Regions from separate parts of the Cupriavidus sp. 01T418 genome, predicted to be linked through region 3. Evidence: predicted binding sites of a transcription regulator. Region 3 holds the regulator's gene; each other region holds the start of a gene.
What was found. The regulator FNR, encoded in region 3, switches genes on or off when oxygen is low (the NO sensors DNR and NnrR bind a similar motif). The targets are predictions, from matches to a motif close to TTGATNNNNATCAA.

Region 1 (10,547 bases), on a different contig from region 3:
AAGCCAGTGACTCCCGCTTACGCCGACTTCGCGCCAGCGCTCCCTTCTGCCAACGGCGCGTGCACCAGCAATACCGGCTGGCGGCATTGCCTGACCAGCCCCTCCGCCACGCTGCCCATCAGCAGGCGCCGCACGCCGCGGCGCCCGTGTGTGCCCACAACAAGCAAGTCGGCGCCCGTCTGTTGCGCCACCTGCTCGATGGCGTTGGCGACGTCGCCCAGCGCCAGCGGTTCGTCCACCATCAGCGCGTTGCATGGCACCTTCTGGGCCGCAGCCTTGGTCTTGGCCTCGTCCAGCAGGATCTGTCCACCCTCGAGCAGGCTGGCGCGCAGGTCTGTCAGGTCGACATAGCCCACCTCGTACCTGAGATAGCTGTTATCGATCACATGCACCACCGTCAGCTCAGAGCCTAGCGCAGTCGCCAGGCGAAGCGCCTCCTCCAGTGCCCGATTGGCCGATTCGCTGCCATCCACGGCAACCAGTATCTTGCTGTACATCATGCACCTCCTGCATCAGGGAAATCTGCGGATGGCCGGCACGGACACGCCTGCACGCCGCCCTTGGATGCATCTAGTGTGTATGCTCGGACGCGCGCGGTGTTGATGCGGATCATGGCATCCGCAACTTTATGGGGCGCCCGCCTGGCGCACGCCATTGACGCGAATCAAGCGGCGGCGGCGGGCTTCGCCTAGCATGAATGCTGGGTGCCTCTGGGGGCGTTCGCGGAGGATGGCAACATGCAAGATACGATGCGTGCGATGATCTTCGACGGTGCCGGGCCGGCCCTGCGCCTGGCGCGCRTCCCCGTGCCGGTGCCCGGCCCCGGCGAAGTGCGTATCGCAGTGAGCACCTGCGGCGTCTGCCGCACCGACCTGCACATTCTCGACGGCGAACTCGCGCACCCTAAGGCGGCGCTGATTCCCGGACACGAAATTGTTGGCAGGGTCGAGTCCTGTGGCGCAAGCGTGACGGGCCTTGCCCCGGGCGACCGGGTAGGCGTGCCCTGGCTCGGGGGCACTGCGACTATTGCGCGGCCAATCGCGAAAACCTGTGCGATGCGCCGCAGCTCACCGGCTATACGCGCGACGGCAGCTACGCCGAGTACGTGGTGGCCGACAGCCGCTATTGCTTCCCCATCCCGGAGCAATACGACGACGAACATGCAGCGCCCTTGCTGTGCGCGGGCCTGATTGGTTACCGCACGCTGTGCATGGCGGGGGACGCCCGTGACGTCCGGTCTATCGGCATCTACGGCTTTGGCGCGGCAGCCCACCTGGTGGCGCAGATCGCCGTAGCTCAACAGCGCGAGATCTTCGCCTTCACACGCCCCGGCGACACCGCCGCCTGCCAGCTCGCCCGCGACACCGGGGCCTGCTGGACCGGTCCGAGCGACCAGCCCGCGCCGCAGCCGCTCGATGCCGCGCTGATCTTCGCGCCAGTGGGTGCGCTGGTGCCGCTGGCACTGCAAGCCGTCGCCAAGGGCGGCAAGGTGGTTTGCGGTGGCATCCACATGAGCGATATTCCGGCCTTCCCTTATCGCCTGCTATGGGAGGAGCGGTCGATCGTGTCGGTGGCCAACCTCACGCGCAATGACGGGCTGGAACTGATGCGAATCGCCCGGGCCACGCCGCTGCACACCACCACGACAGTCTATCCACTGGAGCAGGCCTATGCCGCACTGGCCGACCTGCGCGCTGGCCGCCTGGCCGGCGCGGCGGTACTGCGCATCACCTAGTCTGCCTGCTGCCGGTGTGCGGGCAGGTGCTTGATGCAGGTCAATACGTCATCTGGCTCGCCCCCTATGCTGCAGATGACGGTGGCGCCCATGCGCGCGCACTTATATCCAGCCAGGAGGCACGAACCATGTACCAGAGAATATTGCTCGCGGTGGACGGCAGCCGCTCTTCGGACCTTGCCCTGAGTGAGGCCATCACGGTGGCCAAGGCGACTGGCAGCGAGGTCAAGGTGCTGTTCGTGGCGGACGACAGCGATGTCTTCTTCTCCGTGGGCGGCTACGACCCCCACAAACTGATGGAAGGCATTCTCGCCGCGGGGCGCGATGCGCTGGCCGCGGCCGCCACGCGCCTAGCGCAGGCCGGCATCTCGCATATGACGAAGATTTTCGAGAAACCCGTTTCCCCCGGGCAGATATCCACCACCATCGTGGACGAAGCCGATCGTTGGAGTGCGGATCTCATCGTGATCGGCACGCACGGCCGCCGCGGCTTCCGGCGCCTTATCATGGGCAGCGTGGCCGAAGGCGTGGTGCACAAGAGCAACAAGCCTGTGCTGATGGTCCGTAGCGAGATCCAGGAATGAACGTGAAACGCAAACGACTGGCGCCGTGCTGGCGGCGCGCGGGTTGATGCGAGGCGTCTCACTGACCCGCAGCGCTGGCACGCCCAGGATCGTGGCGGGCTTGCTGGCCGCATGGGCCTTGAGCTGGCATGCGGGAGCGCTGGCTGAGGACGCCGCGCTCTGGTTTTCGCAGAGCCGCCCCACTGCCGACGCACGGCAGGCTGCGAACATCCTGGCCGCCGCCGCGGCCGACGGGCTGGAACCCCGCGACTATGACGCCGACGGCCTGCAACGTGCGCTTGGCCAGGCCGCGCAAGGGCCGCCACTGGCGCCGGAAGCCGAGGCGCGGCTTGAAGGCCATCTGACGGCGGCAATGCTGCGCTATCTGTCCGACCTGCACGGCGGCCGCGTCGAGCCGCGTAAGATCCACGAGAATTTTGCCGCCGCAACGGATGAGCAGTTCGAGCCCTCGGCCTACCTGCACGCAGCCGTCACCAGGCACGACCTGCCCAAGGCCGTCCAGCAGGCGGCACCGTCGTTCCCGCTGTACGGCACCCTGCGCGAGGCGCTCGCCCGCTACCGGGCGCTGGTAGGTGATCCGGCCTGGCAGGCACCGCTGCCGCCGCTACCCGGCAAGAAGCTGGCGTACGGCCAAGCCTACGCTGGCATGCCGGTCCTGACGCGGCGGCTGATCGCGATGGGCGACCTGCCTACGGGCACACCCGTCCCGGAACGCTATGAGGGCGCGGTGATGGAGGGGGTCAAGGCATTCCAGGCCCGCCACGGGCTGGAGACCGATGGCGCTATCGGCGCCGGCACGCTAGCGCAGCTGAATGTCTCGCCCGCCAGCCGCGTACGGCAAATCGAACTGACGCTGGAGCGCCTTCGCTGGACGCCGCTGCTGGAGGGCCCGCGCATGATCGTGGTCAACGTGCCGGAGTTCGTGCTGCGCGCCTATGAAGTCCACGACGGCAACGTTCAGGTCAAGGTGGAGATGAAGGTCATCGTCGGCAAGGCGCTCGACACGCGAACACCACTCTTCAAGGAGCACATGCGTTTCATCGAGTTCAGCCCATATTGGAACGTGCCACCCTCTATTGCGCACGCGGAAACCCTGCCCAGGCTGCGCCGCGACCCCGGCTATTTTGAGCGGCAGGGCTTCGAGTTCGTTGGTGCCGACGGCAAGGCGGTGACAACGCTGTCGGCGGCCAGCCTGGATGCCGTCCAGCGGGGGCAGATGCGCATCCGGCAGCGCCCGGGGCCGATGAATGCGCTTGGGGACATCAAGTTTATCTTCCCCAACAACGACAACATCTACCTGCATCACACGCCCGCGCCCAAGCTGTTCACGCGGGACCGGCGCGACCTTAGCCATGGCTGCATCCGGGTCGAGGAACCGGTGGCTCTGGCCAGCTTTGTGCTGCAGGACACACCCGACTGGACCGAAGCGCGCATTCGCGAGGCCATGGACAAAGGGCAATCCAGCACGCTGCGGTTGCAGCAGCCGCTGCCGGTGGTGCTCGCGTACGGCACGGCCATCGTCAAGGCCGACGGGCGCACCTTTTTCTTCTCCGATATCTACGGGCTTGACCGGCTACTGGACGACGCGCTGCGGCAACGGTCCGCGAACCTGCGGACTTCCTCCTAGAGCGCCACGCGCGCAAGATTGAGCCAATAAGCAAAAAGGGAGTGTTCGATGATCAGGCCCCCCAGCGACCCTCGCCGACTGTTCCTGCGCCGCACAGGCGAACTCGCCCTGGCCGGCGTGCTGCTGCCGCTATCGGCCCACCCCGTGCTTGCGGCCCTGGCAACGTTGCCGGGCGCCCGCAGCCTCGCCTTCGACCATACCCACACCGGCGAGCGCATTGACATCGTCTACGCTATGGGCGAACAGTTTGTGCCCGAGTCGCTGGCCATGCTCAATCGATTCCTGCGCGATCACTACTCCGGCGAAATCGGGGCAATCGACCCGCAACTGTTCGCGCTGCTCTACCGTCTGAAGCAGACACTATCCTGCGAAGCGCCCTTCCAGGTCATTTCTGGCTATCGCAGCCCTGTTACAAACGCGCGCCTGCGCAAAACGGGCGGCGGCGGCGTCGCCACCCATAGCCTGCATATGGACGGCAAGGCCATCGATATCCGCTTGCCCGGCGTGCCGCTGGCGGATCTGCGCGATGCCGCCCTGTCGCTGCGCGGCGGCGGTGTGGGCTTCTATCCGCAAGAGCAGTTCGTGCATGCGGATACGGGACGCGTGCGGGATTGGTAAGCGGCAAGGCTCTGTCGCGTTCGCTTGCGCGCGCTCGGCCCGCCGCAGAGCGGCTTCCAATTCGGCCCGCAGGCGCCCCCGCTCTGCCTGCTCCGCTGCTCCCCACTGCCGGCTGAAGGTCGCGCTGGGCTTCCGCCTCGCTCGCCTGCAGCCGCGCCTCGGCCCGCTCGCCGATGGCCACCTCGTTGGCGGCCTGCACCACATCCGCAGCTCACGCTTCCTGCGGTGCCCTAACAAGCATGACAGGCACCTTGCACTGGCGTACAAGCGCTTCGGCCACACTCCCCATCAGCAGCCGAGTCACGCCCCGACGTCCGTGGGTGCCGATCACGACGAGTTGAGCGTGGCTGCCTTCCACGGCTTGCTGGATCTGGCTGGCAACGTCACCGAGCGCCACGATGTCGTCGACCATGACGACATGGCAGTGCAAGTTCTTTGCTTCGGCATTCGCCTGTGCTGCGGTCAGCAGTTCCTGGCCCCTCCTGACCAGACCTGCCCGGACCTCCGCCTGTTCATAACCGCTGTCAACGACGTGAACGATCTCCAACTCCGCGCCGCAGGCGCCGGCAATGCTGATCGCCTCTTCCAGGGCCTGATCGCTGCAGTGGCTGCCGTCGATCGCCACCGAGATTTTCGTGTACATGCGCCAGCTCCTTCAGGATTGCTGCATTGTGTTCAGCCTGCTGCAAAGCATCACGCCCCCGCGGCCGCATCGCCCCATCTGCTGACCAATCAGTCCGACAATTGCACTGGTACGGTCATCGACTCCGCGATCAGATCGGTGTTCTGGTCTGCGGCCCGGGCGAACTGCCTCTAGCCGACACGCTTACTGTCGCAGACGCACGGAAATGCGTCTCGACATCATGGCGCGCATCCTGTGACTGGATGGTGTTATAGCCACATCCAGTGAGGCTCGCACAAAGTACCTCATCCTTTGGCGGCCTCCCCGATGAAGGCACATGAAGCCAGGAATCCATTAAAACGTCCCGCGAGGGTCAGGCGCCGCCGCTAATCTGGCTTTCCGCATTAATCCTAGGTCGCGCGGATGACAGGTATCTTGATCTTCCTCAACAACAGGTTAGTCGCTCGCACATAGGGTCTTCCAGACGACGTGCCAATCGCAGTCAGATTCGCCGCTCGGGGCGAGGCATAGAATGACTACAGTGCGCTTGGTGGCGCAGATGATTGATGCCGAGGTCAGACAGATACTGGCCGATGCGAACAGGCGAGTGAAGCAAACACTCCTGGCAAGTCGGAATAAACTAGATGCACTGGCGAAGCTACTGCTCGAGCAAGAGGTCGTAGATCGGCCTGCGCTGGACTTGCTTTTTTCTGACAAAGTTACCTCACTGACAGCAGGGTAGCGCTCTGTAGAGGCTGCCGAGACGTCGGACTTACGGAACCGGAACAATGAAAACGAAGGCAAGTTGCCGCGGCAGTGAGGCTGAAGTCAGTTCGCTTTCGCATGAGAAATACGAAGGGGAACTGCATCTACTTCAGATTGAGTTAGTGAAGCTGCAGAAGCACTTCCTCGGCTGCAACGACAGGATACTGGTAGTTTTTGAGGGGCGAGATGCTTCCGGGAAGGATGGAACGATTAAGCGCATCGTTGAGCATCTCAGTCCGCGTGAAACTCGTGTAGTCGCCCTCGGGAAGCCTTCCGACCGCGACCGAGGCTCATGGTATTTCCAACGCTTTGCGGCGCAACTGCCTGCCTCCGGAGAATTTACGCTCTTTAACCGCAGTTGGTATAACCGGGCTGGTGTCGAGCACGTGATGGGATTTTGCACCGATGCCGAGCATGAGGAATTCATGTCTAGCGCCCCAGAATTTGAAGGCATGCTGATGCGCTCCGGCATTCGCCTCATCAAATACTACCTGGACATCACCAAGCCGGAACAGAAGAGGCGACTTGAGGACCGCCGGCGCGACCCGCTAAAGCAGTGGAAGATAAGCTCCATCGACGAGCAGGCGGTCGGGCTTTGGAATAAGTACAGCAAGGCTCGAAACGAGATGTTTGCTCGCACCAACGATGTCGTGCCATGGAACGTCGTGTGTGCAGACGATAAACGCCTGGCGCGCCTCAATGTCATCAAGGATTTGCTGCATCGTCTTCACTATGCGAACAAGGATGAAGAACTGATTCGTCCAAGCCGGCAGATTGTGTTTCCCTATTCCGACGAGCACCTGCTGAGCGGAGCCATTGCGAAATGAATCGTTGGCCGGACATTGTCTTTGTGCTCGCAGCCGTCGACATTTGCCGCGAGTTCGATATCTCATTCGACGAGACGTCCGCGGCTGACCGCTTCGCTCTCCGGCACACTCGCGTCATCAACTCGCTGATCGGTCTAGTGCTGGCGGTGTTCGTTGAAGGATCCTTTGCCGCGACTCCATTCAAGGATGCGAATGTAGCTCTGTCTCCCCAGTTGAACCTAATGGTTGCAGTCGTGACTGGACTGGCAATCTTCGTTGTTCATGGTACGCACCCCGCGGGGCTTTGTCGCAAGTCCGGAAGGGAAAATTATCCACAGAAGCTGTGGATAACTAAAGGCTGCAGGCGACCATAGCGACGCGGATTCGGGGCGCGTTGCTTCCCCTATCGTGATCCTCCAAGACTATCGTTTAGATGACTTAGCTTTTGTGCCGCTCCACGGCGGCTAGTATCCCCCGGAGGATCTCGATGGGGGTAGGCGGGCAGCCTGGCACAGCGACGTCGACGGGGATCACGTTGGCGACGCGACCGCAACTCGCATAGCTCTCGCCGAAGATGCCGCCCGTACAGCCGCAGTCACCCACCGCGACCACGAGTTTCGGCTCCGGCGTCGCGTCATAGGTACGCCGCAAAGCCTCTTCCATGTGGCGCGAGACCGGTCCGGTCACCAGCAGCATGTCAGCATGGCGCGGGCTGGCAACGAATTTGATGCCAAGCCCCTCAATGTTGTAGTAGGGGTTGCTGAGTGCATGGATTTCCAGCTCGCAGCCGTTGCACGAGCCTGCATCGACCTCCCTGATCGTGAGCGCCTGACCAAGAATGTCGAGGATGTCCTGGTGGACACGTTGAATCGCGGCGCCGCCATCGGCATCGACGACCTGGGGCGCTGGCTCGGTAACGATACCGGTGCGGGCAATTTGTTTGAGGATGAGCCACATTAGAGATCGTGCCCGGAATAGCTGAGATTGAAGGATTTATTGATCAGCGGAAAGTCCGGAACGATGTTGCCAATGACGGCGTGCTCAAGCACCGGCCAGTTCTGCCAGGAGGGATCATGGCAGTGGCAACGCAGGATCCGGCCGTCTGCGCCGATTTCGAGCGCCACAAGGACTTCGCCGCGCCAGCCCTCCACCCAGCCTGCCCCGATGGAAATCGCGTCCTGTGCCCGGATCCCGGCATGGATTGCGCCGCCTGGCAGTTCCGAGCAGATGGCGCGAATGAGCCGCAGGGACTCAATGGTCTCGTCAAAGCGCATTGCCACGCGTGCAGCGACATCACCATCGCGGTGCTTGGCCATCGTGACGTCTAACCGGTCATAGGGTGGCCACGCGTGGTCGCAGCGCAGGTCCGCCGCTTGCGCGCTGGCGCGCCCGGCGAGCCCCGCGAGGCCAAGCTGGGCGGCAAGTTGTGGCGTTACCCTTCCCGTGGCGCGAAAGCGGTCCTGCAGCCCGGCATGCTCGTCATACACGATCCGCAGTGCGCGGACCTCGCGCTCGATGCCGTCGCACTGCTTGCGAAGCCAATCCAGCATCGGCGGCGTCAGATCGATCGCAACACCTCCGGGCACCACGGCATCCATCATGAACCTGTGGCCGAAAGCTTCCCCGGACAGCCGCTGCCAGTTCTCGCGCAATCGCGAGAACTGCGCCAATCCGAAGGCCAATCCAGCGTCATTGCCCAACGCACCAAGGTCACCCAGGTGGTTGGCCACACGCTCGCGTTCCAGCATCATGGCGCGCAACCAGACCGCCCTTGCCGGTATCCCGGTGCCGGACGCCGATTCGAGCGCCATACAGTAAGCCCAGGCATAGGCCACTGTCGAGTCACCCGAGATACGGCCTGCGAGCCGGTAAGCTTCGATAGGCGCAAATTCGGTGAACCGGCGCTCGATGCCCTTGTGCGTGTAGCCGAGGTGGGCTTCAAGCCGCAGCACCTTCTCACCGACGACGGAGAAGCGGAAATGGCCAGGTTCGATGATGCCGGCATGCACCGGGCCGACGGCGATCTCATGCACGCCATCACCCTCGACGCGTACGAAGGGATAGTCCGCCGGCAGCCTGCCCGCGGCGGCCTGCGGTTGCGTCCCGTGTTGCAGGGGGAATGACCCTGGCGGCCACAGGCCATGGTCCAGCCAAGGGCGCTGGTCGTGGCTGCCTTGCACATGGATGCCCAGGAGGTCAGCCATGGCGCGCTGCATCCGTCCGGCACATGGGAAGATGAGGCCCAGATCCGGAACCCCTTGCGCCGGGTCGCCGAGCCGCAGTTCGAGCCAGACCAGTCCCTCCGGTACGGCATACGCGGCACATGCCGCCAACGTCCCTCCCGCGGCGCTGCGGTCAACGCCCCACACGGAAATGAGGCGCCCGCCCGTGTTGGCAACCGTGCGCGCTGCCGCGCTCCATGCGTCGGGACTGGCCAGCCCGTGCCATACCGGCAGCGGTGCCGGCAGGCGATGCAGGTCGAGTCCGAGTTCAAACAGCGCCATGCGCTCAACTCCCCAGCATGGCGGCCGCCTGGCGGTACCACGCATCCAGATACGGCGGGATATAGAGACCCAGCATCAAACCAAGTGCGAGGTGCAAGAACACCGGGACCAGCGCCGGTGGGTGCGCCAGGGGCTTCAGGGTAGTCTCGCCGAAGACCATCGGCTGCACGCGACTGAACACTGACGCAAAGGCCAAGCCGAGCGCGACCAGCAGGAAGGGCGTGGCCCAGGGTTGCTCACGCATTGCGGTGGTGACGATCAGGAACTCGCTGGCGAACACGCCGAAGGGCGGCATGCCCAGAATAGCCAGTACGCCAAGCATCAGGCCCCAGCCGACCGTGGGACTGACCCGGATCAGCCCGCGGATCTCGTCCATGACCTGCGTGCCCGCTTTCTGCGCCGCATGACCGACGGCGAAGAAGATCGCGGACTTGACCAGCGAATGTACCGTCATGTGCAGCAGTCCGGCGAAGCTGGCGATCGGGCCGCCCATGCCGAAAGCGAAGGTCATCATGCCCATATGTTCGATGGACGAATAGGCGAACATGCGCTTGACGTCCCGCTGGCGGATGAGGAGGAAGACCGCTGCCACGACGGAAACCAGGCCGAAGCCCATCATCAGGTGGCCTGTGAGATGGTTTTTCAGCGCCCCGTCCGTCAACACCTTGCAGCGCAGGATAGCGTAGAGGGCCACATTGAGCAGCAGGCCGGACAGCACGGCGGAAACGGGGGTCGGCCCCTCCGCATGCGCGTCCGGCAGCCAGTTGTGCACCGGCACCAGGCCGACCTTGGTGCCATAGCCGATGAACAGGAAAGCGAATGCCAGGGTGATGATATTCGGGTCCAGCCGGCCCTTGACCGCATCGAGATTGGTCCACAGCAGCGCGCCGCCCTCGGGGCCAATGACCTGCTCGGCCGCCATGTAGAGCAGCACCGTGCCAAAGAGCGCTTGGGCGATACCCACGCCGCACAGGATGAAGTACTTCCAGGCCGCCTCGAGGCTGGCTGCGGTCCGGTAGACGCTGACCAACAGTACCGTGGTCAGCGTGGCGGCCTCCATCGCGACCCACACGATGCCCATGTTGTTGGTCGTCAACGCCAGCAGCATCGTAAAGGTGAATAGCTGGTACATGCTGTGGTACAGGCGCAGCCGCGGCGGCGTCATCTTGCCGTGGTCGCGCTCCACGCGCATGTAAGGCCGCGAGAAGATCGACGTGGTCAGGCCCACGAACGCGGTCAGCGTGACGAGAAACACGTTCAAGGCGTCTATGTAGAACGCACGGTCC
Region 2 (10,489 bases), on a different contig from region 3:
ATACCGTGTTTGGGGACGGACGTCCATGTTCGCCTTCGCCAGGGTGGCGCGGCGACGTCTCGTCCAAGCCGCTTTTGCCTCATGCCATGGGCCTTTGAGGCTATAATCGCGAGTTATTTGTGTAAAAACGGGGCTGCGCAATGTCCACAAAAGTCCACAAAAGGTCAGTGGATTCAGGCGGCGCACCCTGCGGCTGGCTCCGTTGGGGACAGTTGACACCGGATAACGGTCCGATGCACGCAATTGGCCGGGGGGAATTGGCCACCGGGCAAGCGGCCACATAAGCAGCCGATCACGAGCGGCCACAGGTTTCCTGCAAATTGAGAGTTGAGTATGAGCGACGTCCACAACGCAAACGACGAACACGAGTCTCCCATCAAGACCCCCAAGCAGCTGATCGCTGTGGTGATTGCCGCCTTCCTGGTGCCAATCATCGTGATCATCCTGCTGGTCAATTTTGTCGGACATGGCGCCAAGGAAGGCGCGGGCTCCACCGCTACCGTGGAATCCGTCAATGACCGCATCAAGCCGGTCGCCTCGCTCGAACTGAAGGATCCGAACGCGCCGCGCGTCTACAAGACCGGCGAACAGGTCTACAAGGAAGTCTGCGCAGCCTGCCACGCCACCGGTGCCGCTGGCGCGCCCAAGTACAGCAACGCGGGCGACTGGGCTCCGCGTATCGGCCAGGGCTTCACCGGCCTGCTGAACTCCGTGCTGCATGGCAAGGGCGCCATGCAAGCCCGCGCCGGCACCACCGCCGACGACTACTCCGACTACGAACTCGGCCGTGCCGTGGTCTATATGGCCGACGCCGGTGGTGCCAAGTTCCCCGAGCCCGCCGCTCCCGCAGCCGCCGCTCCGGCTACCGCTGCTGCCTCGGATGCCGGCGCTGCTCCTGCCGCCGCCACTGCCCCGGCTGCTCCTGCGGCCCCTGCGCCCGCCGCAGCCGCGCCGGCTGCCGTTGTCGCAGCCGCTGCGCCGGCTTCGGCCGAAGTGGGCAAGAAGGTCTACGAACAAGTCTGCGCCGCCTGCCACGCAGCGGGTGTTGCCGGTGCGCCGAAGTTTGGCGACAAGGCCGCCTGGGCGCCCCGCCTGAAGGAAGGCATGGACGCCGTGCACGCCTTCGCCCTGAAGGGCAAGGGCGTGATGCCGCCGAAGGGTGGTTACGCCGGCCCGGACGCCGACGTGATGGCCGCGGTGGACTACATGGCCAACGCTTCGAAGTAACCGGTTTCCGGAAGCAGACAAGAAAGCCCGCGGCATGCCGCGGGCTTTCTTGTTTGTGCGGTGCCGGGCTTGCGTGCTCAGACCACCCGTGAGTAGCGCAGCGGCGCAGGCGTACCTGCCTCTGCGCTCCGGTCGCCCGCCGGCGCCACGTGCGCAGTGCGTCGTGCGTCCTCGCGCAGGAAGCCGTCGAAGACCATGGCCAGCCGGCGCACCAGCAAGCGGCCCAGCGGCGTCACTTCAATGCGGCCGGGTTCGCAGCGCACCAGGCCTTCCCCGGCGAGCCGTGCCAGGTCTGCCATCTCGCCTGCGAAGCAGGCTGCAAAATCGATGCGATGGCGGGCTTCCAACGCCGCAATATCGAGCACCCCGTTGCACATCAGGGCGCCGATGACCTCGCGCCGCAGGTGATCTTCATCGCGCATGGCAAAGCCGCGCATCACCGGCAGCACGCCGCCGTCGAGCGCGCGGTAGTAGTCGTCCAGCGTGCGGGCATTCTGGACATAGCGGCCCGCCACCGCGCCGATCGACGATACGCCGAAGCCAAGCTGGTCGTAGCCGGCGTGGGTGGAATAGCCCTGGAAGTTGCGTTGCAGCCGGCCCTCGCGCTGGGCCACGGCGAGTGCGTCGTCCGGCAACGCGAAATGGTCCATGCCGATGTAGACATAGCCGGCGGCGGTGAGCTGCTCGATGGTGCCGACCAGGATATCGAGCTTTTCGGCCGGCGCAGGCAGCGCGCGTTCGTCGATGCGCCGCTGCGGCTTGAACACATGCGGCAGGTGCGCATAGCTGTACACAGAGAGCCGGTCCGGGCGCATCGCCAGCACCTGCTCCACGGTGGCGGCAAAGCGCGCCGTGGTCTGGTGGGGCAGGCCGTAGATCAGGTCCATGCTMACCGAGCGGAAGCCCAGCCGGCGAGCGGCGTGGACCACTGCCTGCGTTTCCGTCTGCGATTGCACGCGGTGTATCGCTTGCTGCACCTCGGCGTCGAAATCCTGCACGCCCAGGCTGATGCGGTTGAAGCCGAGTTCGGCCAGCAGCGCCATCTGCGCGCCGCCGATCCGGCGTGGGTCGATCTCGATGGCATGCTCGCCGTCGGGCAGCAGGTCGAAATGTTGGTGCACGGTATCCATCAAGCGGCGCATTTCCGCCGGATCGAGGAAGGTCGGCGTGCCGCCGCCCCAGTGCGACTGCACCACTTCGCGCCGTGTGCCGAGTTGCTGCGCCACCAGCGCCATCTCGCGCGCGAGGTAATCCACATAGCGGGCGCTGCGGCGGTGGTCCTTGGTGATGATCTTGTTGCAGCCGCAGTAATAGCAGATGTTCTCGCAGAACGGCACGTGCACATAGAGCGACAACGGGGACTGCCGGCCGGCATCCGTGCCCGGGCTGGCGGCGCAGTCGGCCAGCGCCTGCCGATAGTCCTGCTGGCCAAAGCCGCCGTGGAAGCGGTCCGCCGTCGGGTACGAGGTGTAGCGCGGGCCGTTGATATCCATGCGGCCGGCCAGTTCGCGGAAGTCCGACAAGGCGTGCCGGTCCGGTGTGGCGGCGCGGCCCGCCTGCTTGCTCTTGCAGGCCGAGCCGCAATGGCCTGAGCAGGCGCGCGGCTGGCTGGCAATGGAAATTGGGACAGGGGCGGATGCGGTGGGGCGGTCAAGCTCAGCCATGGGGCGGCCTTCGTGGTGGATTCGATGGCTCATCGTAGTGGTCGCCGTCCGCGCACGCGTTGACCAAGGTCAAGCCGTGGCCCATGACATCGGACGCCATGGCCTGCACCGGCGCGCCGCTTGTCACGCCGGCGTCACGTGGATCGGGTAGGCTGCCCCGCGCTCGCCGGCATTCCGTCCCCCGGCTCAACATGTCGCCACGGCCTTCCATGCACATTCCTCCACTGATTGCGCAGGCGCCACGGCTGCCGCGCCGCCGCCTGCTGGCTGCGCTCGGCAGCACCCTGTTGGCGCCCTCAGCCCTGCTTGCGCAGTCGCCGCCGCGGCGCCCCCTGGTGATCGGCCACCTGGTGGATCGCGGCGGGCCGCAGGCCGACCTCGCGCGCGACTACCTGGCTGGCGCCAAAGTCATGTTCGACGCTGCCAACGCGGGCGCGCGCGAGCCGCGCGTGATGCATGTGGTGCGCGAGGTCGATACGGATCCGCGCGCGGCCACCGCGCAGGCACTGGCACTGGTCGCGGGCGAACGCGCCGAACTCCTGTTCGGTCCCAGCGACGCCTTGCTGCCCGTGCTGGCCGCCTCGCCCGAACTGGCACGGCGCGGCGTGCAGATCGTGGCGCCCCTGTCGGGGCTGTCGCTCACCGCCGATCATGTCTGGTACACGCGAGCCGATTACCGCGCCGAACTGGATGCGGCGATTCGCCAGTTGCGCAGCTACGGGATCAAGCAGATGGTGTTGGCGGTGGCGCCGGATTTTGCCGCCGGCAGCCTGGCTGGCGGCACGCCGTGGCGGCGCCAGCTCGAACAGGAGCCGGGCCTGCAGGCGCTTACGCTGGATGACGGCAAGGGAGATGGCGTGGGCACAGGCGCGGTGGTGCAGCGTATTGCCGCCGCGCGCCCGTCGGCGGTGATCGTGGCGGGCGACACACTGGCCTATGGCAGCCTCGGCCGGGCGCTGGCCGCGCGGGGTTGGTACGGCTTCCTGGTGGGCTTGTCCGCGGTCAATTCACTGGCCGCGCGCGAGATCCTGGGCACGGGCTATAACGGCGGCATCGTGCTGACGCAGATCGCGCCGGGGCCGCAGGACCTGACCCTGCGCGTGGTCAAGGAACACGTGGGCCGGATGAAGCAGTTCCTGGACGAGCCCGCCTCGTCCGCCACGCTGGCCGGCTACGTCGGCGCTGCCTGGCTGGTGCGCTCGGCATTGTCAGGGCCGCGCCCGGACACACCGGCCGACCTGCGGCGCGCCCTGCAGGCCCGCGTCGACGTAGGCGATTTCGTGCTGGATTTCACCCGGGGCACGCGCGGCTCGCAATATGTGCAGCTGGCGGCCATGGGCGGCGGCACGGCGCGCTGACCGTAGCCCCGGCCACTCAGGCCCGCGGCAGTATGATCCGTACCTGCAGGCCGCCCCCCGGCCGGTTGGCCAGGCTCAGCTCGCCGCCGTGGCGCGAGACGATATCCGCGGCGATCGACAGGCCCATGCCGACCCCGCCGGTGGCGCGGTTGCGCGAGGATTCGAGCCGGTAGAAGGGCTCCAGCACGCGCGCCATCTCGTCCTGCGGGATGCCGGGGCCGTTGTCGCAAACGTCGATGACCACCCGCTCGGGGCTGTCGGCCAGCTCGATGCGCGCGCTGCCGCCGTAGCGATGGGCGTTTTCCGCCAGGTTGACCACGGCCCGGCGCAGTTCCGCCGGATAGGCCAGTAACGGCTCGGCCCTGCCGGACAGGCTGACGTCCTGGCCAATCTCCGTGGCGTCGTCCACCACTGCCTGCAACAGCGCATGCACATCCACCCGCTGGCGCGGCGCCGCGGCGCCGTCGCGCTCGCGCAGGTAATACAGCGTGGCATCGATCAGCCCGTTCATCTCGGCCAGGTCCTGGCGCAGGCGGTAGCGCACCTGGTTGTCGCTCACCCCTTCAATGCGCAGGCTCATGCGCGTGAGCGGCGTGCGCAGGTCGTGGGACACCGCGGCCAGGAAACGCGATTGCTGCGCCAGCTGGGTGCGGATGCGCTGCTGCATATGGTTGAAGGCCGTGGCTGCGTCGCGTGCCTCGGCCGGGCCGCTGTCCTCGTCCAGAGGCGGCGCGTGCACGTCCTGGGCCAGCCGGCCGGCGCTGCTGGCCAGACGCTGGACGGGCCTGGCCAGCAGGCGCGCGCCCACCCAGGATGCGGCCACGATGGCGGCAAGCTGGAACAGCAGTCCCAGGCGCGGCGGGCCGAAGCCACGGCCGCCGCGGGTCCGGTGTGGCGCAGGCGGCGGGCTGCCTGCGTTGCTTCCGGCACCGGCCTCGGCGTCAGGCGGGGGGCCTCCCCGCTGGACTTGCTGGGCCGGCGGTGGCGGCGGCGCCTCGTTGCCGGCGAAAAAGGCGAATCCGGTGTGCCCCGGACGGGGAAAAATGCTCTCGATCACCGTGACGCCAAGCAGGTGTACGGCCAGCATGATCGCCGCCATCACCAGGAACAGGCGGATGAACATCGAGTCATGGCGGGCCAGCCAGCCCGCGCGCTCAGCTTTCGACGGCGCCGGTGAAGACATAGCCCTCGCCTCGGACGGTGCGGATCAGTGCCGGGTCGCGCGGGTCGTCGCGCAGCTTCTGGCGCAGGCGCGAGACCAGCAGGTCGATGCTGCGGTCGAAGAGGTCGAGATCCCGGCCGCGCGCCTGGTTGATCAGCAGTTCGCGGTCGAGCACGCGGTTCGGGTGTTCGATAAAGGCCAGCAGCAGGCGAAATTCGGCGTTGGACAAGGGCACCACCGTATCGTCGCCGTCCATCAGTTGCCGCAGCGTGGTATTGAGCCGCCAGTTGCCAAAGCGCAGTTCATGGCCACCCACCGGCGGGGGGCGCTTCACGCCAGCGCCGCCCCGGCTGCGCCGCAGCACGGTGTGGATCCGCGCCACCAGTTCGCGCATCTCGAAGGGCTTGGTGACGTAGTCGTCGGCGCCCACTTCCAGCCCGACCACGCGATCGGCCAGCTCGGTGCGCGCGGTGAGCATGATCACCGGCAGGTCGCCCCGCTCGCGGATTTCGCGGCATAGCGCCAGGCCGTTTTCGCCGGGCAGGGAGAGATCCAGCACCACCAGGTCGTAGTCGCGCGCGGCCAGCGCGGCGCGCATGGCGGCACCGCCCTCCGCGCCGTCGGCTTCGATGCCGAAGGTGGCGAGGTATTCGGCCAGCATGGAGCGGATCTGCGGATCGTCGTCGACAATCAGCAAGTGCAAGGGCGTGACGGGAGCAAGGTCCATCGGGCTTGGTAGCAGGCTATCAGGCTATTGCGGCACTTTGCAGCGTGGTTCGCGGCAGGTTTGCGGCGATTCGAGGGTGAAGCGGGGGTGGCCGGGGGGCGGCCGCCGCCAGGGATTCACTCTACCAGCCTCGCGCGGCGGCCTGATAGGCGGGTTGTGGCCGCTTCGTATCGGGTCTGATACAAAGACAAAGCGGCCCGGCCGGCTGATCTTGTCCCGCTTGCAGCGGCAATGCATCCACTTTGCATAGCCGGGCTTTGTATGTCCGGCACCGGCTACCCTGCGGTCTTGCCAGGCGTGCCGGGCGTGCCCAGCAGCGCCTTGAGTCCGGCCAGGCGGTCCTTCGGGCTCATGGCCGGGGTCTCGTCCTTGATCCCGGGCGCCTCCTCGAGCTTCATCTCGCCGATAAACCGCGAGGGCTGGCAGGAGTAGGTGTCGCGCGCGCGCTTGCGCTTCTTGCACCAGCTGATGTGCAGGCTGCGCTGGGCACGGGTGATGCCCACATACATCAGGCGGCGCTCTTCCTCGATCTTCTCGTCGCTCATGTCCTCGTCTTCGCGGCAGTGCGGCAGGATGCCCTCTTCCACGCCGACCAGGAACACGTGCGGATACTCCAGGCCCTTGGAGGCATGCAGCGTCGACAGGCGCACCGCGTCGGGATCTTCCTCGCGGCCTTCGAGCATGCTCATCAGGGCCACCGTCTGGGTCAGCTCCAGCAGGTTCTTGCCTTCGTCGCCAAAGCCGTCGGCGGTGTCGAAGCCGGTGGCCTCGCCTTCGCCGGTGGCCTCGGGCTTGGTGCCCTTGCGCTTGAGCCAGTCGAGGAATTCCAGCGTGTTGGTCCAGCGGGACTGCGCCTGGCGTTCGTCGAAGGTGTCATACAGGTAGGCTTCGTAGTGGATGCCTTCCATCATGTCGTCGAGCACTTCGGTGGCGGGATCGGTGGCCGCGCGCCCGGCCAGGCGCACCATCGCCTCGCAGAACACCCGCAGCGGCTCCAGCTGGCGCGGCTGCAGCTTGCCTTCGATGCCGCCCATCATGGCCGCCTCGAACAGCGACACCCTGGCCTGCCCGGCGAAGGTACCCAGCACTTCCAGCGTGGTGTTGCCCACGCCGCGCTTGGGCGTGGTGATGGCGCGGATAAAGGCGGGATCGTCGTCCGGGTTGGCGATCAGGCGCAGGTAGGCGCAGATATCCTTGATCTCGGCCTTGTCGAAGAAGCTCTGGCCGCCCGACAGCACATAGGGAATGCGCTCGCGGCGCAGGATCTGCTCGAACAGGCGCGCCTGGTGGTTGCCGCGATAGAGAATGGCGTAGTCGCGGAACTGCGCGCGCCGCTCGAACTTGTGGGCCGAAAGCCGGAACACCACGGACTCCGCTTCGTGCTCCTCATCGTTCATCGGGTTGATGGCGATGGGGTCGCCCATGCCGTGCTCGCTCCACAGCTTCTTGTCGAACAGCTTGGGATTGTTGGAGATGACCGCGTTGGCCGCCTCCAGGATGCGCACGGTGGAGCGGTAGTTCTGCTCCAGCTTGACCACTTTCAGGTCGGGGAAATCGGCCTGCAGCAGCCGCAGGTTGTCCAGCGTGGCGCCGCGCCAGCCATAGATGGCCTGGTCGTCGTCGCCCACCGCGGTAAAGGCCGGCGCCCGCAGGTGCGATCCGCCGGCCAGCTGCTTGAGCAACTGGTACTGGCAGGCGTTGGTGTCCTGGTACTCGTCCACCAGGAAGTAGCGCAGCCGGTTCTGCCAGCGCATGCGCACTTCCTCGTTGCGCTCGAACAGCTCGGCGGGCAGGCGGATCAGGTCGTCGAAATCCACCGCCTGGTAGGCGTGCAGCGTGGCCACGTAGTTGCGGTAGATCAGCGCCGCCTGGTGATCGTCGGGATTGTCGGCCCGGGCAATGGCCGTCTCGGGATCGACCATGCCGTTCTTCCACAGCGAGATGGTGCTCTGCACGCTGCGGATCAGCTTCTTGTCGGTGGTGGAAAGCTGCTCCTGCACCATGCCGAAGCAATCGTCCGAATCCATGATGGAGAAGCGCGGCTTCAGGCCCACATGCTCGGCCTCGGCGCGCAGGATCTGCACGCCCAGCGAGTGGAAGGTACTCACCGTGATCTGCTTGATGGGGATGCGCTTGCCCTCGCGCGTGGTCTTGCCCTCCATCAGCTTGGCGATCCGCTCCTGCATCTCCTTGGCGGCCTTGTTGGTGAAGGTCACCGCGGCGATGTGCTTGGGCTGGAAGCCCTTGTCCTCGATCAGGTGCGCGATCTTCTGCGTGATCACCCGGGTCTTGCCCGAGCCGGCGCCGGCCAGTACCAGGCAGGGGCCGTCGAGGTAGCGAACGGCTTCGGATTGGGCTGGATTGAGTCCGTGGGTCATGCGAGGCGGGAAATGGCGGATGCGCAACGCGGCTGGCGCGATTGCTGGGCGGAGGCTGGATGTTAACACGCGACCATGGCCCCCTCAGGCATGAAGTCGGCATCGCAGGACTGGTAACACTTCGTAAGCCCGGGAGCCGCGGACCTTCTGGCCCCTCTAATTTATATGTCCGGCATGAGCGTGCGCCGTGCCGGATGCACTTCACGATAGCTGGAGAAAATCATGAACACCCTGCATTCCTTGAGCAAGGCGGTCTTGATCGGTGTCGCGGTGGCAAGCATGGCGGGCTGCGCCGATATGTCGCCAAAGCAGCGTAACACCGCGATCGGTGCCGGCGTCGGTGCGGTAGGCGGCGCAGTGCTGACCGGTGGTGACGCGCTAGGCACCCTGGGTGGTGCCGCGGTAGGCGGTGTCATCGGTAACGTAACGACCGACAACCATCGCAGGTAGTGCGCTGCAACAAGGCGGTGGCCCCTGGCGGATGCGTTGACAAAGCCGGGGCGCTCCCGTAAATTGCCCGCATCCGACCGGGAGAGCGCGCGAAGCTTGCGCCGCCGAAGGGGTATCACCCGAAAACTCTCAGGCACCATGGACTGGTCGGATCGGCATGCAACATGCACACGATGCACGCCGTACTCTGGAGAGCGGCACCCGCCATGGACTGGTGAGCGTGCCCACCGAAGGGGCGCGCAAGGCCTGGGTTCCGGTTGAAACGGGGCCGCCTTGTAATCTCTCAGGTATCGAGGACAGAGGGGTCATCCGCCGCAGCGGATCTGGCAGCGCCATGGCGCGCCGAATCCTGCGGCGGATGGCCCTTTTTTCGTTTTCGAACCGAGATTTGCCTTCCTCCGAGGATTCCATGACGCTCCAGGCCACGCCCCTCAACGCTATCCACCGCGCCCTCGGCGCCCGCATGGTCGATTTCGGCGGTTGGGACATGCCGGTCAACTACGGCTCCCAGATCGAGGAACACAAGGCGGTGCGTGGCGATGCCGGCATGTTCGACGTCTCCCACATGTGCGTGGTGGACCTTGCAGGCGCCAATGTGCGTCCCTTCCTGCGCGGCCTGCTGGCCAACAATGTCGACAAGCTGCAAACGCCGGGCAAGGCGCTCTATTCCTGCATGCTCGACGAAAAAGGCGGCGTCATCGACGACCTGATCGTCTATTTCTTCGCCGAAGACCAGTTCCGCCTGGTAGTGAACGCCGGCACCGCCAACAGCGACATCGCGTGGATCAGCGCGCGCAACGCGGCCACCAATAGCGGCGTAAAAATCACCCCGCGCCGTGGCGATAACGCCCCCGACGGCGTGGAGCCGCTGGCCATCGTCGCCGTCCAGGGCCCCAACGCCCGCACCAAGGTCTGGAGCGCCTTTCCTTCGACACAGCCCAGCGAAGCCCTGAAGCCGTTCAACGCCGTGGTCGTGCAGGACCCCGCGCTTGGCGAAGTCATGGTGGCACGCACCGGCTATACCGGCGAAGACGGTTTCGAACTGGTGGTGCCCGCCGCGAACGTGGCCGGCCTGTGGGAAAAGCTGGTTGCCACCGGCGTGGTGCCGGCCGGCCTGGGCGCGCGCGACACGCTGCGCCTGGAAGCCGGCATGAACCTGTACGGCCAGGACATGGATATCCACACCTCGCCGCTCAACGCCGGCCTGTCCTGGACCGTGGACCTGCAAAGCGAGCGCGACTTCACCGGCAAGACGGCACTGGCCGCCGCCGGACAGACCCAGCAGTTCGTCGGCCTGATCCTGCGTGACAAGGGCGGGGTGCTGCGCGCCCACCAGAAGGTGATCACCCCCGCCGGCGACGGCGAGATCACCAGCGGCACCTTCAGCCCCTCGCTGTCCCAATCCATCGCTTTTGCCCGCCTGCCGCGCGACGTGGCCATCGGCGCCGAGGTGCAGGTCGAGATCCGCGACCGCAAACTCGCCGCGACTGTGGTTAAACTGCCGTTTGTGCGCAACGGCAAGG
Region 3 (10,547 bases):
AGCTTGCACTGATTCGCCTTCGGCGGGCTTGCGCTTGCCGCGCGTACGTCCCTTCCTCACGCCGTCGCCACGCCCGGCTTGCGCGTCCGCCGCGGCGCCCGCATCCGGACCGCCCGCGGCGGCAGTGGCCTCGCCATCCGCGGCACGCTCGCCGTCGCGGTCGTGCGCGGCCTGGCGGCGCGTCGCCACCAGATTGCGCAAGCCACGGCGCAGGCCCTTGCGGCGCGGCGCGCCCTCGGTGCCGGCGCCGCCTTCGGCGCCGTTGCCGGCATCGCCGGCCGGCTTATCCGCCTGGCGGACGTCTTGATCAACAGAATCGGACAAGGTATTCACATTCGGATGTTGCATGGTGTTCAGTTGGACACGCGCTCGTCGTGCTCGCTGGGGTGCGCCGGATTCGTCTTGGACGCCCCCGGGACTTCGGACTCCTGCTCGCCGGAGGCCACTTGCTCGTGGTAACCGTTGGCGGGTGCTTCCGCTTGCTCATTGGTTTCGCCGTCACCGACGGCTTGCTCCACGGCTGAGTCGTCAAGCCGTGCCCCCAGGGGCTCGGCGGACTCCGGCTCGATCCCTGGCTCCGGCGTCGCCGGCACTTCGGCCTCGGGCCCAGGCGCGGCTCGCGCTTGCACCAGAGCCTCTTTCTTTTCAAACGCATCCACCAGACCGGCGATGCCTTGCGCAGCGCCAGCCTCAAGGACATCGGGGACGGACGCCGCCGGCCGGGTTACTTCGCGCACGTCACCTGCATCGAGAGCCTCGATGCCGGTCCCGATTGCCTGGCTGCCTGCCTCCGCGAACGCTTCTTCGTCGCTTCCGGCCGGCACGGTACCCAGCGCCTCGAAATCGATGGGCTCCTGGTTCAGCAACGCGGCTTGCGTCTGCGCCTGGACATCTTCGAGCGGCGGCAGTTCGTCCAGCGTGCGCAGGCCAAGATCATCAAGAAAATTCTTGGTGGTGGCATACAGCGCTGGCCGGCCCGGCACGTCGCGGTGACCGATCACCTCGATCCAGCTGCGGTCCTCGAGCTTCTTCACGACTTCGGTGCCCACCGCGACACCGCGGATTTCCTCGATGTCGCCGCGCGTGACCGGCTGCCGATAAGCGATGATCGCCAGCGTCTCCATCACCGCGCGGGAATACTTCGGCGGCTTTTCAGGATTCAGCCGGTCCAGGTATTCGCGCATGACCGGGCGGCTCTGGAAGCGCCAGCCACTGGCCAGCGCCACGAGTTCCACGCCGCGCTGTTCCCAGTCGCGGCGCAGTTCTTCGAGCAGCACCCGGATGCTATCGGCACCAACATCGTCGGCAAAAAGCCGGCGCAGGTCATGGACGCGCAAGGGTTCCTGCGCACAGATCAGCGCGGTCTCGAGGACGATCTTCGCCTCTTGGGTATTCATGTGATTGCGTGCAGCCTGTCTTTGCACCTGCGCCCCGGACAAGCCCGGACGCACTGGAGATTGGGTTCAGCGGTTGGAATTGCCACCGCCATCTGACCGCGCAGCCAATTGCAATGCTTGATGCATGCAGTCGTGCGCTTTCTTTTTTGCATCGGGTGCCGGACCTGTCCGGCGGGAGATCGCCCGGCCACCGGCTTTACCTGCCGGTCGACAGAGCCCTTGCGTCGCGCCTTCCCCCTGATGTGGCGGACCTGTCCGGTGCGACGTCCGTCGCTCCAGGTGCAAGAAAATACGGATATCGGGCCTGCCTGGCCTGTTTCACCCGCCCTGCCGTGGCTGGTCTTTTGAACCAAATAATCTTTTGAACTGGACGGCGGATGGGGAACGGTCCCTGGCGGTAGTACGTACCCGGGTGTTCTGGCATGCATCCCTGAGTGCGAATGCTACCTGACGATGCCACGATGAAATACGCTGCGCGATATCGCTGTTCTTGCGATTGTATGGCATTCCCTGGCAAACCTGCAACCGATTCACGCAGGCAGTCACCTGACCAAGTGCGCGATACGCCATGAAGCGGCGTATCAGAAGACCAGGCAGAAGCCGTGCGCGGCCAGCGTCTCCGGCAAAAGCAACGCACGCGCCACTCCGACGACGCCGAGAGCTGCCACCGCGAGACCGGCGCCCGTACGTACCGCCGGACGGCGCGACAACTGCCTGAGGTAGCCTGACAGGCCCGAGATAAGCAATAGATTCGGCAAGGTGCCCAGGCCGAACACGGCCATCACCAGCGCCCCGGAAGGTGCATTCCCGGCCAGCAGCGCCATCGCCAGGGCGCCATAGACCATGCCGCATGGCACCAGCCCCCAGGCCAGTCCCATGCCGTAGCGCCGCGGCAGCCGGCCCTGCGGCAAGCTCATGGGTACAAGGCGCGCGACAGCGGCGGAAAAACCGCGGAGCAAGCAGCCGGCGCCACGGGCGGCCAGCCGCTCCAGCCAGGCAGCCGCCACGACGCGCCCGCGCAGCATCCTTAAACCCGACAACACCAGCATGACGCTGCCGACCCCGAACATCCAGCGTTGCAGCGGCAGGTACTGGGCCTTCCAGGCGCCTGCGCCCAAGGCGCCCAGCAAGGCCCCCAACAGCGCATACATGCTCAACCGCCCGGCATGCATGACCAGCAGCTCGAGCAGCCAATGGCCTGGCCGGCGCAGCACGGTGGCAGGCACGCTTGCAACACCACCCTGCTCGGCGGCAAGCGCAATCCCGCCGCACATGGCCGCGCAATGCGCGCCGCCCAGCAAAGCCAGGGTAAATACGCTGAAAAGTACGCCTATGGTCAACTTCCCCTCCCAACCACATCACCTGGCGCGGTAAAATGCGTCCAACGCGCCCCCGGGCCTCCAGGAGGCGCTATCAATATGAAGCCCAGCGCCTGCTACTCCGCGCTTGATTGATTGCGCTAAACCGACAGGCCCCAATTGCCAACATCCATTCCCATTACCGAGATGTCGCCCCGCTGCTCCACTTGCTCGCTGGGACAGCTCTGCCTGCCCGTCGGCATGTCGCAGCAGGACCTCGAAAAAATGGATTCGCTGGTGCAGGAGCGCGTGCGCGTACGCAAGGGCGAGACCCTGTACCGCCTCGGCGATCCGCTTAGCGCCGTCTATGCGATTCGCTTCGGCACGCTCAAGACCCACCTGACGATGGAGGATGGCCGCTCGCAGATCACGGGCTTCCACCTCCCCGGCGAAGTCGTCGGGCTCGACGGCCTCGGCGAGATGCAGCACGCATCGGACGCCACCGCACTCGAGGATACCGAAGTCTGCGTGGTGCGCTTCGGCGAGCTCCAGTCGCTGTCCAATGTGCTCCCCTCGCTGCAGCATCAGTTCATGCGGCTGATGAGCAAGGAAATCTCGCAGGACCAGGTGATGCTGATCACGCTGGGCTCGATGCGCGCCGAGGAGCGCCTTGCCGCCTTCCTGCTCAACCTGTCGGAGCGGCTTTCCGCGCGCGGCTATTCGGCCTCCGAGTTCGTGCTGCGCATGAGCCGCGAGRAAATCGGCAGCTACCTCGGGCTCAAGCTCGAGACCGTCAGCCGCCTGTTCTCCCGATTTGCGGAAGCCGGGCTGATCCAGATCCGCCAGCGCCACGTCAAGCTGGTCGACATGACGGGCATCAAGCAGATCGTCAACAAGTCCTGCTAGGCCGGCAAACATCGGCCTGCCGCGCAGAGCCATCCGGCTCCCGCGGCTTTGGCAGCCGCGCATCGCCCTCACTCCAGTTCGTCGGTCTGCGCCAGCCGCGTGGGCATGGTGTACAAGGTCAATCCACTCGACAGCGAACAGAGCGCCCACGCGACCAGGAAGCCCACGGTGTAGGCCGCCTCGCGCGACGCCTCGACCGGTTGCCCGAAAAAGCGCAGGTCACCGGGATCGACCATGGAAAATACCAGGGCCGTCGTCAGCCCGGCAACCAGGAAGCCGGGCCATAGCACCCACATCAGCCAGCGCAGTCTCATGGTCACTTCACCTGCGCCGTGGCCGGCGCAGCTTGCCGTGCCGTGGTGCCTGCCTTCTCGACCACCAGTCCATGGCGCGACACGCCATCGACGATGGGCTGGTCCGGGTGTGTCACGGCCAGCCAGATCGTGACCCCGCAGGCTACCATCGCCAGCAAGGGCCCGCTTATCAGCAGCCAGGGCCAGGGCTCCTTCCACCAGGGATTGCTTTGCTGCATCATCAGGCCTCCTGTAGTTTTCTGGATTCAAAGGTTGCGCGGGACGATAAAGCTGGTGCCCTGGCTGATCCGCGCACCGCTTGCGCCGCCATCGCCTGCCGCGGTCACCGTCACCTGGATCTTGTGGTTACCCTGGCCGGCGGCTTCGATCGGCACGCGCACGCGAACGGGGATCAGGCGGTTGGACGTGGGCGCGAGATTGCCGGCAGCGTGGTCGTATTCCACGGCCAGGCCCTTCAGGTCGTCGCTGTCCGCGCGGATGGCCACATGCATCGGCGCTTCGCTCGTATTGATCAGTTGCACGCGATAGACGTTCTCGATCCAGCGCCCCTCCACTTCCCTGCCCAGCGCGCCGCGGTCGCGAATGATGTCTACCTTGAGCGGCGTGCGCATCGCCAGTGACACCATGAAGCCGGCAACCAGGGCCAGCCAGATCACGGAGTACACCATCGTGCGCGGACGAACCAGGCGCTTGCGCGCCTCCGGCTCGGGCAACGCGCTGCGCATGGCGTTCTCCGAGGTGTAGCGGATCAGCCCGCGCGGATACGCCATCTTGTCCATGACCTGGTTGCAGGCGTCGATGCAGGCGCCGCAACCGATGCAGTCGTACTGCAGGCCATCGCGGATATCGATGCCGGTGGGGCAGACCTGCACGCAGATGCTGCAGTTCACGCAATCGCCAAGCCCTGAAGCCTTGTGATCGGCCTTGCGCGAGCGGCTGCCGCGCGGCTCGCCGCGACCCGCGTCATAGGTCACCACATAGGTGTCGCGGTCGACCATCACGCTCTGGAAGCGTGCATACGGACACATGTACTTGCAGACCTGCTCGCGCATGAAGCCGGCGTTGCCCCAGGTGGCGAAGGCATAGAACAGCGTCCAGAACGTTTGCCACGGGCCCAGCGACAGGCTCAGCACGTGGCCACCCAACTCGCGAATGGGCGAGAAGTAGCCAACGAAGGTAAAGCCGGTCCACAGCGCGATCACGATCCAGAGCGTGTGCTTGGCGGCTTTTAGCCGCAGCTTGCGCGCGCTCCACGGATCGCCGTCCAGGCGGATGCGTGCGAAGCGGTCGCCTTCGACATGCCGCTCGATCCACATGAAGATCTCGGTGTACACCGTCTGCGGACAGGCGTAGCCGCAGAACAGGCGCCCCGCGATCGCCGTGAACAGGAACAGCGATAGCGCGGAGATCACCAGCAGCACGGACAGGTAGATCACATCCTGCGGCCACAGCACCAGGCCCAGGATGTAGAACTTGCGCGCGCCGAGATCGAACAGCATGGCCTGGCGGCCGTTCCATTGCAGCCAGGGCATGCCGTAGAAAAACAGCTGGGTCAGGACCACCATCCAGACCCGCCAGCGCGAAAACGCACCCTTGACCGAGCGCGGATAGATCTTGCGGCGGACTTCGTAGAGCGTTGCGTCCGAGGTTTCCGCATCCGCCGTGGCCGATGCGGGCTCCCGAAGCGGCGCCCATGTGGCCCCGCTCTTTCCCGGCGGTTCCGGTTCCCGGGCGTTCATGGGCGATCATCCCCACCGGCATACCGGCTCCAAGGGCAGGCGTCGCGGTTCATTGCCCGCCCTCCGCGCCTGCCGCGTTGTTCGACAGCCCCCAAACGTAGGCAGTCAGCATGCGGATGCGCTCTGGCGTCAGGATTTCCTCCTGTGCCGGCATATGGTTGTCATGGCCCTTCAGGATGGCGTCGACAATGGTCGCCTCCGAACTGCCATACAGCCAGGTCTTGTCCGACAGGTTGGGCGCGCCAAGCGCCTGGTTGCCCTTGCCGGTGGATCCATGGCAGGCCGCGCAGGTGGACTTGAACGTGCTCTCGCCGCGCGAGGCGCGGATCGGGTCGGACGCCAGGCCCGACAGCGAGCGCACGTATTGCGCCACGTCGCCGGCCAGCCTGGCGTCGATGGTCGAGGCGAAGGACGGCATCACGCCGTTGCGGCCCTTGGTGATGGTCTGGGCGATGGTGGCGGGGTCGCCGCCGTACAGCCAGTCGTTATCGGTCAGGTTGGGAAAGCCGCGGCTGCCGCGCGCGTCGGAGCCGTGGCACTGCGCGCAGTAGTTGAGGAACAGGCGCTGCCCGATCTCGCGCGCGGCCGGTTCAGCCGCCACCTGCCTGATTTCCATCTGCATGTACTTGCCATAGACCTCGCGCTGCAGCTGCTCGGCCGCCTTGCGGTGCGCCTCCAGTTCGACCCGGCTGGATGTCTTGAGCACGCCGGGGTAGGAACCCAAACCGGGGAAAAGCACCAGGTAGGCCAGGCCAAAGAGGCACGCCAGCAGGAACATCCACATCCACCAGCGCGGCAGCGGATTGTTCAGCTCGCGCAGGTCGCCGTCCCACACGTGGCCGGTGTCTTCGGTGGCACCGACCACCTTGGCCACCTTGCGCTGGGAGAACAGCAGCCACATGCACCAGACGATGCCGACCAGCGCGATGGCGGCGATGTAATAACCCCAGAAATCCGTGAAGAAGTCGCTCATGACTCAGTGTTCCTGCCTGGAATTGTTTGCGCCGCCGGCACGATGCCGGCCGTCGTGGCTCGCGGCCAGGGGCTCGTCGGGCAAGGCGAAAGGCAGCATGGCCGACTCCTGGTTGGCGGCCTTGCGGCCGGACGACCAGGCCCACCAGCAGATCGCGAGAAACGCCAGCAGCGAGACCACGGTGGAAAACGCAGTGATCATTGCCATGGCTTACTCCCTGGCCGGCGCGGCCGCGGGCTGGGCCGCCGCGGTATCCACGCGTACGTTGCGCTTGGTGATGCCAAGTTCCTGCAGGTAGGCGACCATCGCGTCTTCTTCGGTCTTGCCTGCCAGCGTGGCGGGCGCCTGCTCGATCTCGGCGTCGGTATAGGGCACGCCCAGCCGCCTGAGCGCACGCATGCGGCCGCGGATATCGCTGGTCTGCAGCCGCGCCTTCTCGAGCCACGGATAGGACGGCATCACCGATTCCGGCACCACGTCGCGCGGATTGCGCAGGTGGATACGCTGCCAGTCGTCCGAGTAGCGACCGCCCACGCGCGCCAGGTCGGGACCGGTACGCTTGGAGCCCCAGAGGAAGGGATGGTCGTAGACCGACTCGCCGGCCGTCGAATAGTGGCCATAGCGTTCGACATCGCCCTGCAGCGTGCGCACCTGCTGCGAATGGCAGCCCACGCAGCCCTCGCGGATATAGATATCGCGGCCCATCAGGCGCAGCGGCGAATATGGCTTGATCCCCGCATCAGGCTCCGTGGTGGAATGCTGGAAGAACAGCGGTACGATCTGGACCAGCCCGGCGATGCTGACCACCAGGATGGTGCAGAGGATCAGCCAGCCGATGTTCTTCTCCAGGGTCTCGTGCGTAAAAAAGCTTCTTTTTTCGGACATCGTTTCCATCCTGGAATGATCAATGGGCGGAGGCGGTAACGCTGGTCGGGATCGACGCATCCACGGCGGACCTGCCGATGATGGTCCGGGCCACGTTGTAGGCCATCAGCAGCATGCCGGAAAGGAAGCACAGGCCGCCGAGCAAGCGGATCAGATAGAACGGGTACTTGGCCTTGACCGCTTCCACGAAGGCGTAGGTCAGCGTGCCGTCGGGCTGGGTGGCGCGCCACATCAGGCCTTCCATCACGCCGGCGATCCACATCGAGGCGATGTACAGCACCACGCCGAGGGTGGCGATCCAGAAGTGCAACTCGATCAGGCGCACGCTGTACATCTCCTTCTCGCCGAACAGCCGCGGGATCAGGTAGTAGAGCGAGCCGATGGAGATCATCGCGACCCAGCCCAGCGCGCCGGAGTGCACGTGGCCGATGGTCCAGTCCGTGTAATGCGACAGCGCGTTGACGGTCTTGATCGACATCATCGAGCCTTCGAAGGTCGCCATGCCGTAGAAGGACAGCGCCACCACCAGGAACTTGAGGATGGGATCGGTGCGCAGCTTGTGCCAGGCACCCGACAAGGTCATGATGCCGTTGATCATGCCGCCCCACGAAGGCGCCAGCAGGATCAGCGAGAACACCATGCCAAGGGATTGCGCCCAGTCCGGCAGCGAGGTGTACTGCAGGTGGTGGGGGCCCGCCCACATATAGGTGAAGTTGAGCGCCCAGAAGTGAACGATCGACAGCCGGTAGGAGTAGATCGGGCGGCCGGCCTGCTTGGGGATGAAGTAATACATCATGCCCAGGAAGCTGGTGGTCAGGAAGAAGCCCACCGCGTTATGGCCGTACCACCACTGCACCATGGCGTCCTGCACGCCGGCGTAAGCCGAGTAGGACTTCCACATCGTCACCGGCATCTCGACGTTGTTGACGATATGCAGGATGGCGATGGTCAGGATGTAGGCGCCGAAGAACCAGTTGGCCACGTAGATATGGCGGGTCTTGCGCTTCATGATGGTGCCGAAGAACACGATGGCGTAGGCGATCCAGACCAGCGTGATCAGGATGTCGATCGGCCATTCGAGTTCGGCGTATTCCTTCGAGCTGGTGAAGCCCATCGGCAGCGTGATGGCCGCGCCGACGATCACCAGTTGCCAGCCCCAGAACGTGAACGCCGCCAGCGGGCCGCAGAACAGCCGCGCCTGGCAGGTACGCTGCACGATGTAGTACGAGGTGGCGAACAACGCGCTGCCGCCGAAGGCGAAGATGACCGCATTGGTATGCAGCGGCCGCAGGCGCCCGAAGGACAGCCATGGCGTGTTGAAGTTAAGCTCCGGCCAGATCAACTGCGCCGCGAGCAAAACGCCGACGGCCATACCGACAATCCCCCACACTACCGTCATGACGGCAAATTGCCGCACAACGCCGTAATTGAAGGTGTCGGCGCGAGAATACGCGGCGGTGACAGCCATTCAGACCCCCAGATTGGATAAACATGAATTGATGTAGTGACTGTAGGAAAAACACGCTCCGGACGTCTTGATCTGTATCAAGGGCACATGAGGAGAGCGGGTGGTGAACACCGCCGGGCACTGCAATCGGCTTTGGCGCATCCTGCCGGCTTCGGCCAAAGCGCGGCCGCGATGGATCAGGGCTTGTCGTTGTCGAGCAGGATGGCCTCGCCGGGCCGGTCGAGGTCATCGTATTGGCCGGCATGCAGCGCCCACCAGAGCGCGCCGGCGATCACGGCCACCAGCACCAGGCTCATCGGCACCAGCACGTAGAGCATGTCCATGCATCAGTCTCCGGGCTTGCCCGCGCGCAGCAGGCGCCAGGCGTTGGCCACCACCAGCAGCGACGACACCGACATGCCGATGCCCGCCATCCAGGCGGTGACATAGCCGGTCGCCGCCAGCGGGATGGCGATCACGTTATAGGCAAAGGCCCAGCCAAGGTTCTGGCGCACCACGCGGCGGGTGCGCCGGGCCAGCTGCAGCGCGTTTGCGATCTCGGCAATGCGGCCATGGGTCAACACGGCGTCGGCGCCGGCCTGCGCCAGCGGGGCGCCGCTGCCGATGGCGATCGACACCTGCGCCTGCGCCAGCACCGGCGCATCGTTGATGCCATCGCCCACGGCCAGCACTACCGCACCACCGCGCTGCAGGTTCGCCACGTAGTCGCGCTTGCCTTCGGGCGTCACGCCGCCTTCGCGGCGCGGCATCATGAAATGATCGGCCCACCAGCCGACCGTGGCCGGCGTATCGCCCGACACTAGGTGGCAGGTCACGCCGAGCACGCGCAGTTGCGCGAGCAATCGCGCCGACTGTGCGCGTTCGACGTCGGCCAGTTCGTATACGGCTTGCGCACCGGCGGCAGTGCCCTGCCACACCAGGGTTGCACCGCAACGTTCGCCAGCGGCCGGGGTGGCATCCGCGCCGGCGTTACCCATCGCGCCGCTGGCCAGGGCGGCCACGAACTCACGCCGGCCGAGGCGCAGCAACTCGCCATCCACCTCGGCTTCAAGACCCTGTCCCGGGACATTGCGCACGGCGCCGATAACGTGGGACTCGCGTATCAGCCCCTGCGCCTGCGCTGCCTCCACGATGCCGCGCGCGACCGGGTGCTCGCCGGAGCGTTCGATGGCCGCGGCCAGGCTCAGGCTGGCGGCAGGATCCGCATCCCCCACGGGATGCGTCCGCACCAGCGCGAAACGTCCTTGCGTGAGCGTACCGGTCTTGTCGAGCACCACGTCCGTCACGCTGGCCAGCGTCTCCAGCGCATGGCCACGCGTCAACAACAAGCCCCGGCGCGAAAGCGCGGCGCCCGCGGCGGCCAGCGCGGCAGGCGTAGCCAGCGAGAGCGCGCACGGGCAGCTCACCACCAGCACCGCCACCGTCACCAGCAGCGCGCGCGACGGGTCGATCCAGGCCCACCATACGGTGCCGGCCAGCGCGGCCAGCACCAGCAGGATGCCGACGAACCAGCCCGCCACACGGTCGGCCAGGGTGGCCAGGCGCGGCTTCTCGGCCAGCGCGCGGT

Region 1: a site for FNR is predicted at 1,766-1,779, ahead of AC1DQ3_RS13105 (universal stress protein). Genes of this name have one in related genera too.
Region 2: a site for FNR is predicted at 2,951-2,964, ahead of hemN (oxygen-independent coproporphyrinogen III oxidase). Genes of this name have one in related genera too.

Annotation. Positions count from the first base shown of each region.
Region 1 covers NZ_JBFTQG010000010.1:6,510-17,056, forward strand. The annotation lists gene AC1DQ3_RS13095 (universal stress protein) at 18-500, opposite strand; partial or broken gene AC1DQ3_RS13100 (zinc-dependent alcohol dehydrogenase family protein) at 738-1,735, shown strand; gene AC1DQ3_RS13105 (universal stress protein) at 1,864-2,319, shown strand; gene AC1DQ3_RS13110 (L,D-transpeptidase family protein) at 2,366-3,946, shown strand; gene mepK (peptidoglycan L,D-endopeptidase MepK) at 3,995-4,564, shown strand; gene AC1DQ3_RS13120 (universal stress protein) at 4,776-5,207, opposite strand; partial or broken gene AC1DQ3_RS13125 (hypothetical protein) at 5,713-5,928, shown strand; gene ppk2 (polyphosphate kinase 2) at 5,975-6,778, shown strand; gene AC1DQ3_RS13135 (NADH-quinone oxidoreductase subunit B family protein) at 7,196-7,714, opposite strand; gene AC1DQ3_RS13140 (hydrogenase large subunit) at 7,714-9,261, opposite strand; gene AC1DQ3_RS13145 (hydrogenase 4 subunit F) at 9,266-10,547, opposite strand, start outside.
Region 2 covers NZ_JBFTQG010000020.1:73,081-83,569, reverse strand. The annotation lists gene AC1DQ3_RS20045 (c-type cytochrome) at 334-1,227, shown strand; gene hemN (oxygen-independent coproporphyrinogen III oxidase) at 1,305-2,891, opposite strand; gene AC1DQ3_RS20035 (ABC transporter substrate-binding protein) at 3,101-4,249, shown strand; gene AC1DQ3_RS20030 (ATP-binding protein) at 4,266-5,432, opposite strand; gene AC1DQ3_RS20025 (response regulator) at 5,404-6,138, opposite strand; gene AC1DQ3_RS20020 (UvrD-helicase domain-containing protein) at 6,414-8,516, opposite strand; gene AC1DQ3_RS20015 (glycine zipper 2TM domain-containing protein) at 8,739-8,966, shown strand; glycine riboswitch at 9,035-9,122, shown strand; glycine riboswitch at 9,144-9,276, shown strand; gene gcvT (glycine cleavage system aminomethyltransferase GcvT) at 9,376-10,489, shown strand, end outside.
Region 3 covers NZ_JBFTQG010000022.1:52,419-62,965, forward strand. The annotation lists gene rluB (23S rRNA pseudouridine(2605) synthase RluB) at 1-348, opposite strand, end outside; gene scpB (SMC-Scp complex subunit ScpB) at 354-1,397, opposite strand; gene AC1DQ3_RS21020 (sulfite exporter TauE/SafE family protein) at 1,979-2,737, opposite strand; gene fnr (fumarate/nitrate reduction transcriptional regulator Fnr) at 2,876-3,601, shown strand; gene AC1DQ3_RS21030 (hypothetical protein) at 3,670-3,915, opposite strand; gene AC1DQ3_RS21035 (FixH family protein) at 3,918-4,136, opposite strand; gene ccoG (cytochrome c oxidase accessory protein CcoG) at 4,161-5,654, opposite strand; gene ccoP (cytochrome-c oxidase, cbb3-type subunit III) at 5,704-6,627, opposite strand; gene AC1DQ3_RS21050 (cbb3-type cytochrome oxidase subunit 3) at 6,631-6,834, opposite strand; gene ccoO (cytochrome-c oxidase, cbb3-type subunit II) at 6,838-7,512, opposite strand; gene ccoN (cytochrome-c oxidase, cbb3-type subunit I) at 7,532-8,980, opposite strand; gene ccoS (cbb3-type cytochrome oxidase assembly protein CcoS) at 9,157-9,303, opposite strand; gene AC1DQ3_RS21070 (heavy metal translocating P-type ATPase) at 9,307-10,547, opposite strand, start outside.